DNA from 3 places in the Paenarthrobacter sp. NPDC089675 genome. Region 2 is predicted to be linked to each of the others. Evidence: predicted binding sites of a transcription regulator. Region 2 holds the regulator's gene; each other region holds the start of a gene.

Region 1 (2,261 bases), 660 kb from region 2:
GCGTGGCGGGCTGCGACATTGAGGCGGGTGGCCTGTTCCAGGCCTGCCTGGGTAAACAGCATTTGGTGTGCAAACTCGCCGAACTTGGCCTCGGCCTTGGTCCGCAGGCGCGACTGCGTCAGGACGGCGGCTACCAGCTCGGGGGAGTGGCCGGCCTTGCGCAGCGAGGCGTTGAGCGCCATGGCGTCGGCTTCACGGTACGGTCCAAGCGAGCCAAGAAGCTCCCACCCTTCCGTGGTGAACAAGGGCGCGAGGTGTTCCTGAGGAGCGTTGGGCATGCCATCCAGCCTAAACGTTTGCGCTCCGGGGCTGAGACCTGGCGGGCAGCCCGATAGGGTTGTTTTCATGGAAGACACCGCAGCTCCGCAGCCCTCCGACATCAACAACCCGGACGGGAACGATTCCCGTGTTCCGGGGGCCGAAGAGCATCCCGCCGGCCGGTCCATCTCCACGTATGCACGTCCGGCGCTCATAGCGGGTGCCGTCATCGCCGTTGTTTGCATCGGACTGCTGATTGTCATTTTCGCGCTGGATTCCTTCAACGCAGCGGCCTACTCCGTCACGGGCAAGAGCGTGAACGACGCCACGGAGGAGGCCCGGGATATCCGTGAGCTTTACAGCGGTGTCCGCGCCGGCGGTATCACCGGACTGGTGATTTCCGGCGTCGTAGCTGTTGCTGCCGCCGTCGTTCTTTACCTGAACCGGGGATCCGCGGCCGGGCGCGCGGAGGACGACGGCGACGACTACGACCTCGACGACCTCCGGGGCGAGTAACCCGGGTTCACCGAAAGACGAATTGTTGGCACTCACCTTGACCGAGTGCTAACGCCTTACATAGAGTCTTGTTAGCACTCTCCCCTTGAGGGTGCTAACCCACGCCAGGTAAGCTGCCGGCACCGCGACGACGGTTGCACGCCTCGGCACCCTTGTTCTTAGTCCATGAATCAGCTCATGAAAAGGAGAGATCCGAGTGTCGGTCTCGATTAAGCCTCTTGAGGATCGTATTGTTGTTCGCCCGCTCGAAGCAGAGCAGACCACGGCTTCCGGCCTGGTTATTCCGGACTCCGCACAGGAGAAGCCGCAGGAAGGCGAAGTTGTTGCAATCGGCCCCGGCCGCTTCGATGACAACGGCAACCGCGTGCCCGTGGACGTAGCTGTTGGCGACGTCGTCATCTACTCCAAGTACGGTGGAACCGAAGTCAAGACCGGTGGCAACGAGTACCTCGTTCTGTCCGCCCGCGACGTCCTCGCGATCGTCGTCAAGTAACTTGCCGGGATCCCGCACTGCAGGCGCCGTTGGAATACGTTCCGGCCGCCGGTGGTGCGGGTTTTCCGTTCTGAAAGGACATAACCATGGCAAAGCAGCTTGCGTTTAACGACGCTGCCCGCCGGTCCCTCGAGGCCGGTATCGACAAGCTCGCCAACACCGTCAAGGTGACGCTCGGCCCGCGCGGCCGCAACGTCGTCCTGGACAAGAAGTGGGGCGCCCCCACGATCACCAACGACGGCGTGACGATCGCCCGCGAAGTCGAATTGGACGATCCCTACGAGAACCTTGGCGCTCAGCTGGCCAAGGAAGTTGCCACCAAGACCAACGATGTTGCAGGCGACGGCACCACGACGGCCACCGTGCTTGCACAGGCCCTGGTCAAGGAAGGCCTGCGCAACGTCGCGGCCGGCGCTGCTCCCGGTGAGATCAAGCGCGGCATCGAGGTTTCCGTTGAAGCCGTCGCAGCCCGACTCCTGGAGAACGCCCGCGAAGTCGAAGGCACCCAAGTAGCCAACGTTGCAGCCATCTCCGCCCAGAGCGACGAGGTTGGCGAACTGTTGGCCGAGGCTTTCGGTAAGGTGGGCAAGGATGGCGTCATCACCATCGAAGAGTCCTCCACCACCCAGACCGAACTGGTCCTCACCGAGGGCATGCAGTTCGACAAGGGCTACCTTTCCCCGTACTTCGTCACCGACGCAGAGCGCCAGGAAGCCGTCCTCGAAGACGCGCTCATCCTGATCAACCAGGGCAAGATCTCCTCCCTGCAGGAATTCCTGCCGCTTCTGGAGAAGGCACTGCAGGCTTCCAAGCCGCTGTTCATCATTGCCGAAGACATCGAAGGCGAAGCCCTCTCCACGCTGATCGTCAACCGCATCCGCGGCACGCTCAATGTTGTGGCCGTCAAGGCACCGGGCTTCGGCGACCGCCGCAAGGCCATGCTCCAGGACATCGCCACGCTCACCGGTGCACAGGTTGTTTCCGCTGACCTCGG
Region 2 (2,261 bases):
GCGATCCGGGATTCCTTTGAGCCTGCCACCAAGTGGTCCACGAGGATCCCGAGCTTGCGCTGCGGTCCGGGCCCGAAGGATGCAATGGCTGACTTGAGGTCGTCCACGCCGTGGAGGGGCTCCACCACGATGCCCTCAACGCGGAGATCGTCGCCCCATACCTTCTCCACGAGTTCGGCGTCGTGCTTGCCTTCCACCCAGATGCGGCTGGCCTTGGCCACCTGGGCCCGTTGGCCCTGAACGCGGACGGAGCCGGAGGCCGTACGCCCGGCCGGAACTGCGCCTGCGGGCACTCTCGCTGCCGGGGGCATCAGCTGTATCGGTGCACCTTCGAGGAGGAACCCGAACCCCAGTTGGAAGGACTTGACCTTTCCACGTCTGTCCTCGAGGGAAACAATGTGCATGCCGCCGGACTTTTCAACCCGGACCACTTCCCCTACCCAGCCTGACTGGACATCTTCAAGGACCATTCCGCGCTGGACGGGCACTTCCGGCAGTTTTCGCTTGGCCGGTGCCGTCAGGTCCTGCGGACCCCAAGTGTCGAAAGCCAAGGAGCTCATACCTCTTTGCGCTGGGAATCCAGCCGGGCACGCGGATGCCGCCGGCCCCGCTGCGGATGGGGGCAGCGGACGGTTTCAATGCTAGCAACGCGGTGGCCCATACTAGACTTGTTAGCACTTGGGCATGTTGAGTGCTAAGCAGATGGTGATGGTGATGTGTTTTTTTGAAGGTCCCCCAGGCGCCGGCCGCGTGGACCCGGATGGTCGTCAGGAGGTGTTGCAATGAGTGAGCCGCGCAAACTGGAAGTCTTGCGGGCCATCGTTGAGGACTACGTGCATTCCCGTGAGCCTGTCGGGTCGAAGGCTCTGGTGGAGCGCCACCACCTCGGTGTTTCCAGCGCCACCATCCGCAACGACATGGCGGTTTTGGAAGAAGAAGGACTCATCGCCGCTCCCCACACCAGCGCGGGCCGTATCCCCACGGACAAGGGTTACCGCCTCTTCGTGGACCGGATTTCGCAGGTGAAGCCCTTGTCCGCTGCTGAGCGCAGGGCCATCCATTCGCTCCTGGAGGGGCCGGATGACCTTGACGACATTCTTGAGCGGACCGTGCGGCTCCTTTCGCAGCTGACCAACCAGGTCGCCGTCGTGCAGTATCCACATTCAAAGCGGGCGCTGGTCCGCCACGTGGAGTTTGTGCTGCTGGCCCCGAAGCAGGTGCTGGCGGTCCTGATAGCGGACACCGGCAGCGTGGGACAAAAGGTCGTCGACGCCGGTGCGGACGTCAGCAACGAGGCCCTGATGGTGCTGCGCTCCAGGTTCCTTGGAAGCATCGCCGGAACCCAACTCGATTTGCTCCCCCAGGTCCTTCCCTCCGTTGTGGCCTTATGCCCTCCTGAACTCCGCGGTGCAGCGCAGGCCCTGGCCGTGGGACTGCAGGCGCTGAGCGACACCAGCCGCGAAGAGCGGATCCTCATGGCGGGAACCGCAAACCTCGCCCGCTCCAACGTGGACTTCCCGCTGAGCATCGGTCCGGTACTTGAGGCCCTTGAGGAACAAGTGGTCATGCTTCGGTTGTTGTCGGACATGGGGGACGACCCGCGCGGAGTCACGGTCAGCATCGGACGGGAAAATCCGTACGACGGTCTTGCCGAAGCTTCAGTCGTGGCCACCGGCTACGGCTCCGGGGCGAAAGTGGGCATCCTGGGACCAACCCGCATGGACTACCCCACAACCATGGCCGCCGTTCGCGCCGTGGCCCGTTACCTTTCCCGAATCCTCGGCGGCTGACACCAGCCGCCGCCAATGAACCGCAGTACAACAAGGAAGAGATACCGACTTTGAGCAGCCACTATGACGTTTTGGGAGTCTCCCCGGAAGCCACCGGAGAAGAGATCAAAAAGGCGTACCGCAAGTTGGCGCGAAAACTGCACCCCGACGTCAACCCCGGGGAAGATGTCGCGGAACAGTTCAAGGCAGTAACGCACGCCTACGAAGTCCTGTCAGACCCGCAAAAGCGTCGGGTCTACGACGCCACTGGCAACGAAAACGGAACGGACAACGGCTTCGGCGGGGGTTACTCCGGCCAGGGCTTCGCCTTCCAGGACATCTTTGACACGTTCTTCGGTGGTGGGGGCGGCGGCCACGCCGGGCCCGCTTCACGCGTGCGCCGCGGCCAGGACGCGCTTATCAGCGTCAGGATCGACCTGAAGGACGCCGTCTTCGGTGTCAACAAGAAACTCGAAGTCGACACTGCAGTCA
Region 3 (2,261 bases), 640 kb from region 2:
CCCGCCGTGCCGGGGCCTACAAATCGCCAGCGTCCTGACTGGTGGACGGCAGTGTTGCCGCCGCCGGCAAAGGCTGAAGGAACGGAAAACATGGCAACAAAGGAAGAAATCCGGAGCACCCGGCGCCAACACCGGCGAGCCCTGGCTCCGGAACAGATTGCCGCCGCCGGCGCAGCGCTGGCGGGTCACGGAACAGCGTGGGCCAAGGAAATATCGGCCGGCGAACCCGGTACCTTCGCGGTGTATCTGGGGGTCGGATTCGAGCCGCCCACGCTTCCCCTTATCGAAGCCTTGCATAGGGACGGCCACCGCGTCCTGCTTCCCGTCTGCGAACCGGAGCGGCACCTCACGTGGGTCTACTGGACTCCCGATACACGGTTCGTTCGTTCTACTTACGCCCCCATCGATGAACCCGAGGGCGATCGGTTCGGCACGGAGGAGGCGGCGGCTGCCACCGGCATCTTCATGCCGGCGACGGCCGTGGACGGAGACGGCAACAGGATCGGCCAAGGCGGCGGCTACTACGACCGGTTCCTCCAGGGGCTTGAGGTACTGGGCAAGCGCCCCCGCACCATTGCAGTGACGTACGACGACGACGTGTTGCCTTCCGGCAGCATCCCCGCCGAGGAGTTCGACCAGCCGGTTTCCGAGATATTGACGCCGTCGGGAATTGTGCGGCTCTCAAGGTAGTTATGGGGAGTAGCTTCCCCGCAATCCGTAGTGAGTGCGGGAAAACCGGATGATAGAATTGGCACTCAGGCCCTGCGACTGCTAATGGGAGATGGTTTCCCGAGGCGTTACAGGACCTGAACTTTGTCCTGAAGGAGGAATTCAGTGCCCACATACGCATACGCCTGCAAAGACTGTGACCATGCCTTTGACATCGTCCAGTCCTTTTCGGACAGCTCCCTGACGGAGTGCCCGGAATGCAAGGGTTCCCTTCGCAAGAAGTTCAACAGCGTCGGCGTGGTTTTCAAGGGCTCGGGCTTCTACCGCACGGATTCCCGGGATACCAAGGGCAGCACGGTTTCCGCTGCACCCTCGGCCCCCGCTGCGCCTGCACCGGCAGCAACGCCCGCCCCCGCGGCGGCAGCCAGCTAGACCATAAACGACGAAGGTTTTCCACATAGGGTCTCCGGCCGCTGCTTTGCGGCCGGGTCCGGTGGTTAGCGTGGCGACATGCCACAGAAATTACCTTCATTCCGGCTCGGCCGCGCCAGCCGCACATCGTCCCGTAGTGCCTTCCTGCAGGGCAGGAGGTCGGGCAACGGGCGTCCACGCACAAACCTTGCATCACTTGTAGCCCGTCACCGTCGGCTGACCGTTGCTCTCCTGCTCTGCCTGGCTACGGGTATCGCAGTTCAACAACTCACGCCCGCCTCTGAACAGCGCATCAGTATTCTGGTGGCCGCCCGGGACCTCGCGGCGGGAAGCAGCCTTGCCGAATCGGATTTCGTCATGATGGGCGTCCCCCGCGACGTCGCAATTTCCGGGGCCCTCCACGATGCCTCCAGCCTTGCGGGGCGCCAGCTCGCCTCCCCCCTGGCCAAGGGCCAAATCCCCACGGAAACGGACCTCCTCGGCCCGGGCCTCCTCACCGGAGCTCCGGCAGGCTCCGCAGCCGTTCCGCTGCGGATGGCGGACCCGTCATCCATCCAGCTGTTATCTCCAGGGCAGCTGGTCACCGTTGTCCTGACCGGGACGGGGAGTTACGACGAGCAGCGCCCCAGCCATGTCCTTGCCGGTCCCCTGCCCGTGCTCTGGACGTCCATACAAGGGGGCAAAGCGGGCCAATGGTTGGGCACCACTGACACGGACGGGCTGGTGGTAGTATCCGCCAACCCCGAACAAGCAGAAAAGCTTGCCGGCGCATCAACGCAAGGCAAGCTTTTCTTTGTACTCGTCAATCCAAGCTGACGGCGGACCCGCATACATGATTGTCGATGCTGTCCGCTCCTGCGGCCGAGGAATCAGCCCCAGTGCGGAGGCTTTTGTTCCTTCAGCCATTGATCATGGTCATAACCCGACTCGTCGCCCCAACGCCGCGGATCGTCCTCGGAAGCCTTGTTGGGCAGTATCCCGGCTGAATCCGGCTTGGCCGCAGCTGGCTTTACTTCGGACGTTTCAGCTACACCTTCCACGGCTTCAGGGGCATCGCCCTGGCTGCGATTCGGGGCATCGTCCGTGGGTGCGGCCTTCGCTTCGCTGGGTTCTTCCTTGGCGTTTTCCTGCTTGTTCACCGCTGCTTCTTCCAAGTCTCC

Evidence for each region. The regulator HrcA, encoded in region 2, represses chaperone genes, less so after heat shock. The targets are predictions, from matches to a motif close to TTNGCACTCGNNNNNNNCGAGTGCNAA.
Region 1: the regulator HrcA is predicted to act here: its motif matches at 800-826, upstream of groES (co-chaperone GroES).
Region 3: the regulator HrcA is predicted to act here: its motif matches at 749-775, upstream of ACIPY2_RS00930 (FmdB family zinc ribbon protein).

Annotation. Positions count from the first base shown of each region.
Region 1 is NZ_JBIVHM010000001.1:161,668-163,928, forward strand. Features, by position in the region: gene ACIPY2_RS00835 (SAM-dependent methyltransferase) at 1-278, opposite strand, end outside; gene ACIPY2_RS00840 (hypothetical protein) at 346-774, shown strand; gene groES (co-chaperone GroES) at 971-1,267, shown strand; gene groL (chaperonin GroEL) at 1,354-2,261, shown strand, end outside.
Region 2 is NZ_JBIVHM010000001.1:824,756-827,016, forward strand. Features, by position in the region: gene ACIPY2_RS03915 (DUF3097 domain-containing protein) at 1-551, opposite strand, end outside; gene hrcA (heat-inducible transcriptional repressor HrcA) at 783-1,790, shown strand; gene dnaJ (molecular chaperone DnaJ) at 1,841-2,261, shown strand, end outside.
Region 3 is NZ_JBIVHM010000001.1:187,422-189,682, reverse strand. Features, by position in the region: gene ACIPY2_RS00935 (5-formyltetrahydrofolate cyclo-ligase) at 91-690, shown strand; gene ACIPY2_RS00930 (FmdB family zinc ribbon protein) at 835-1,101, shown strand; gene ACIPY2_RS00925 (Flp pilus assembly protein CpaB) at 1,180-1,917, shown strand; gene ACIPY2_RS00920 (DUF4011 domain-containing protein) at 1,971-2,261, opposite strand, start outside.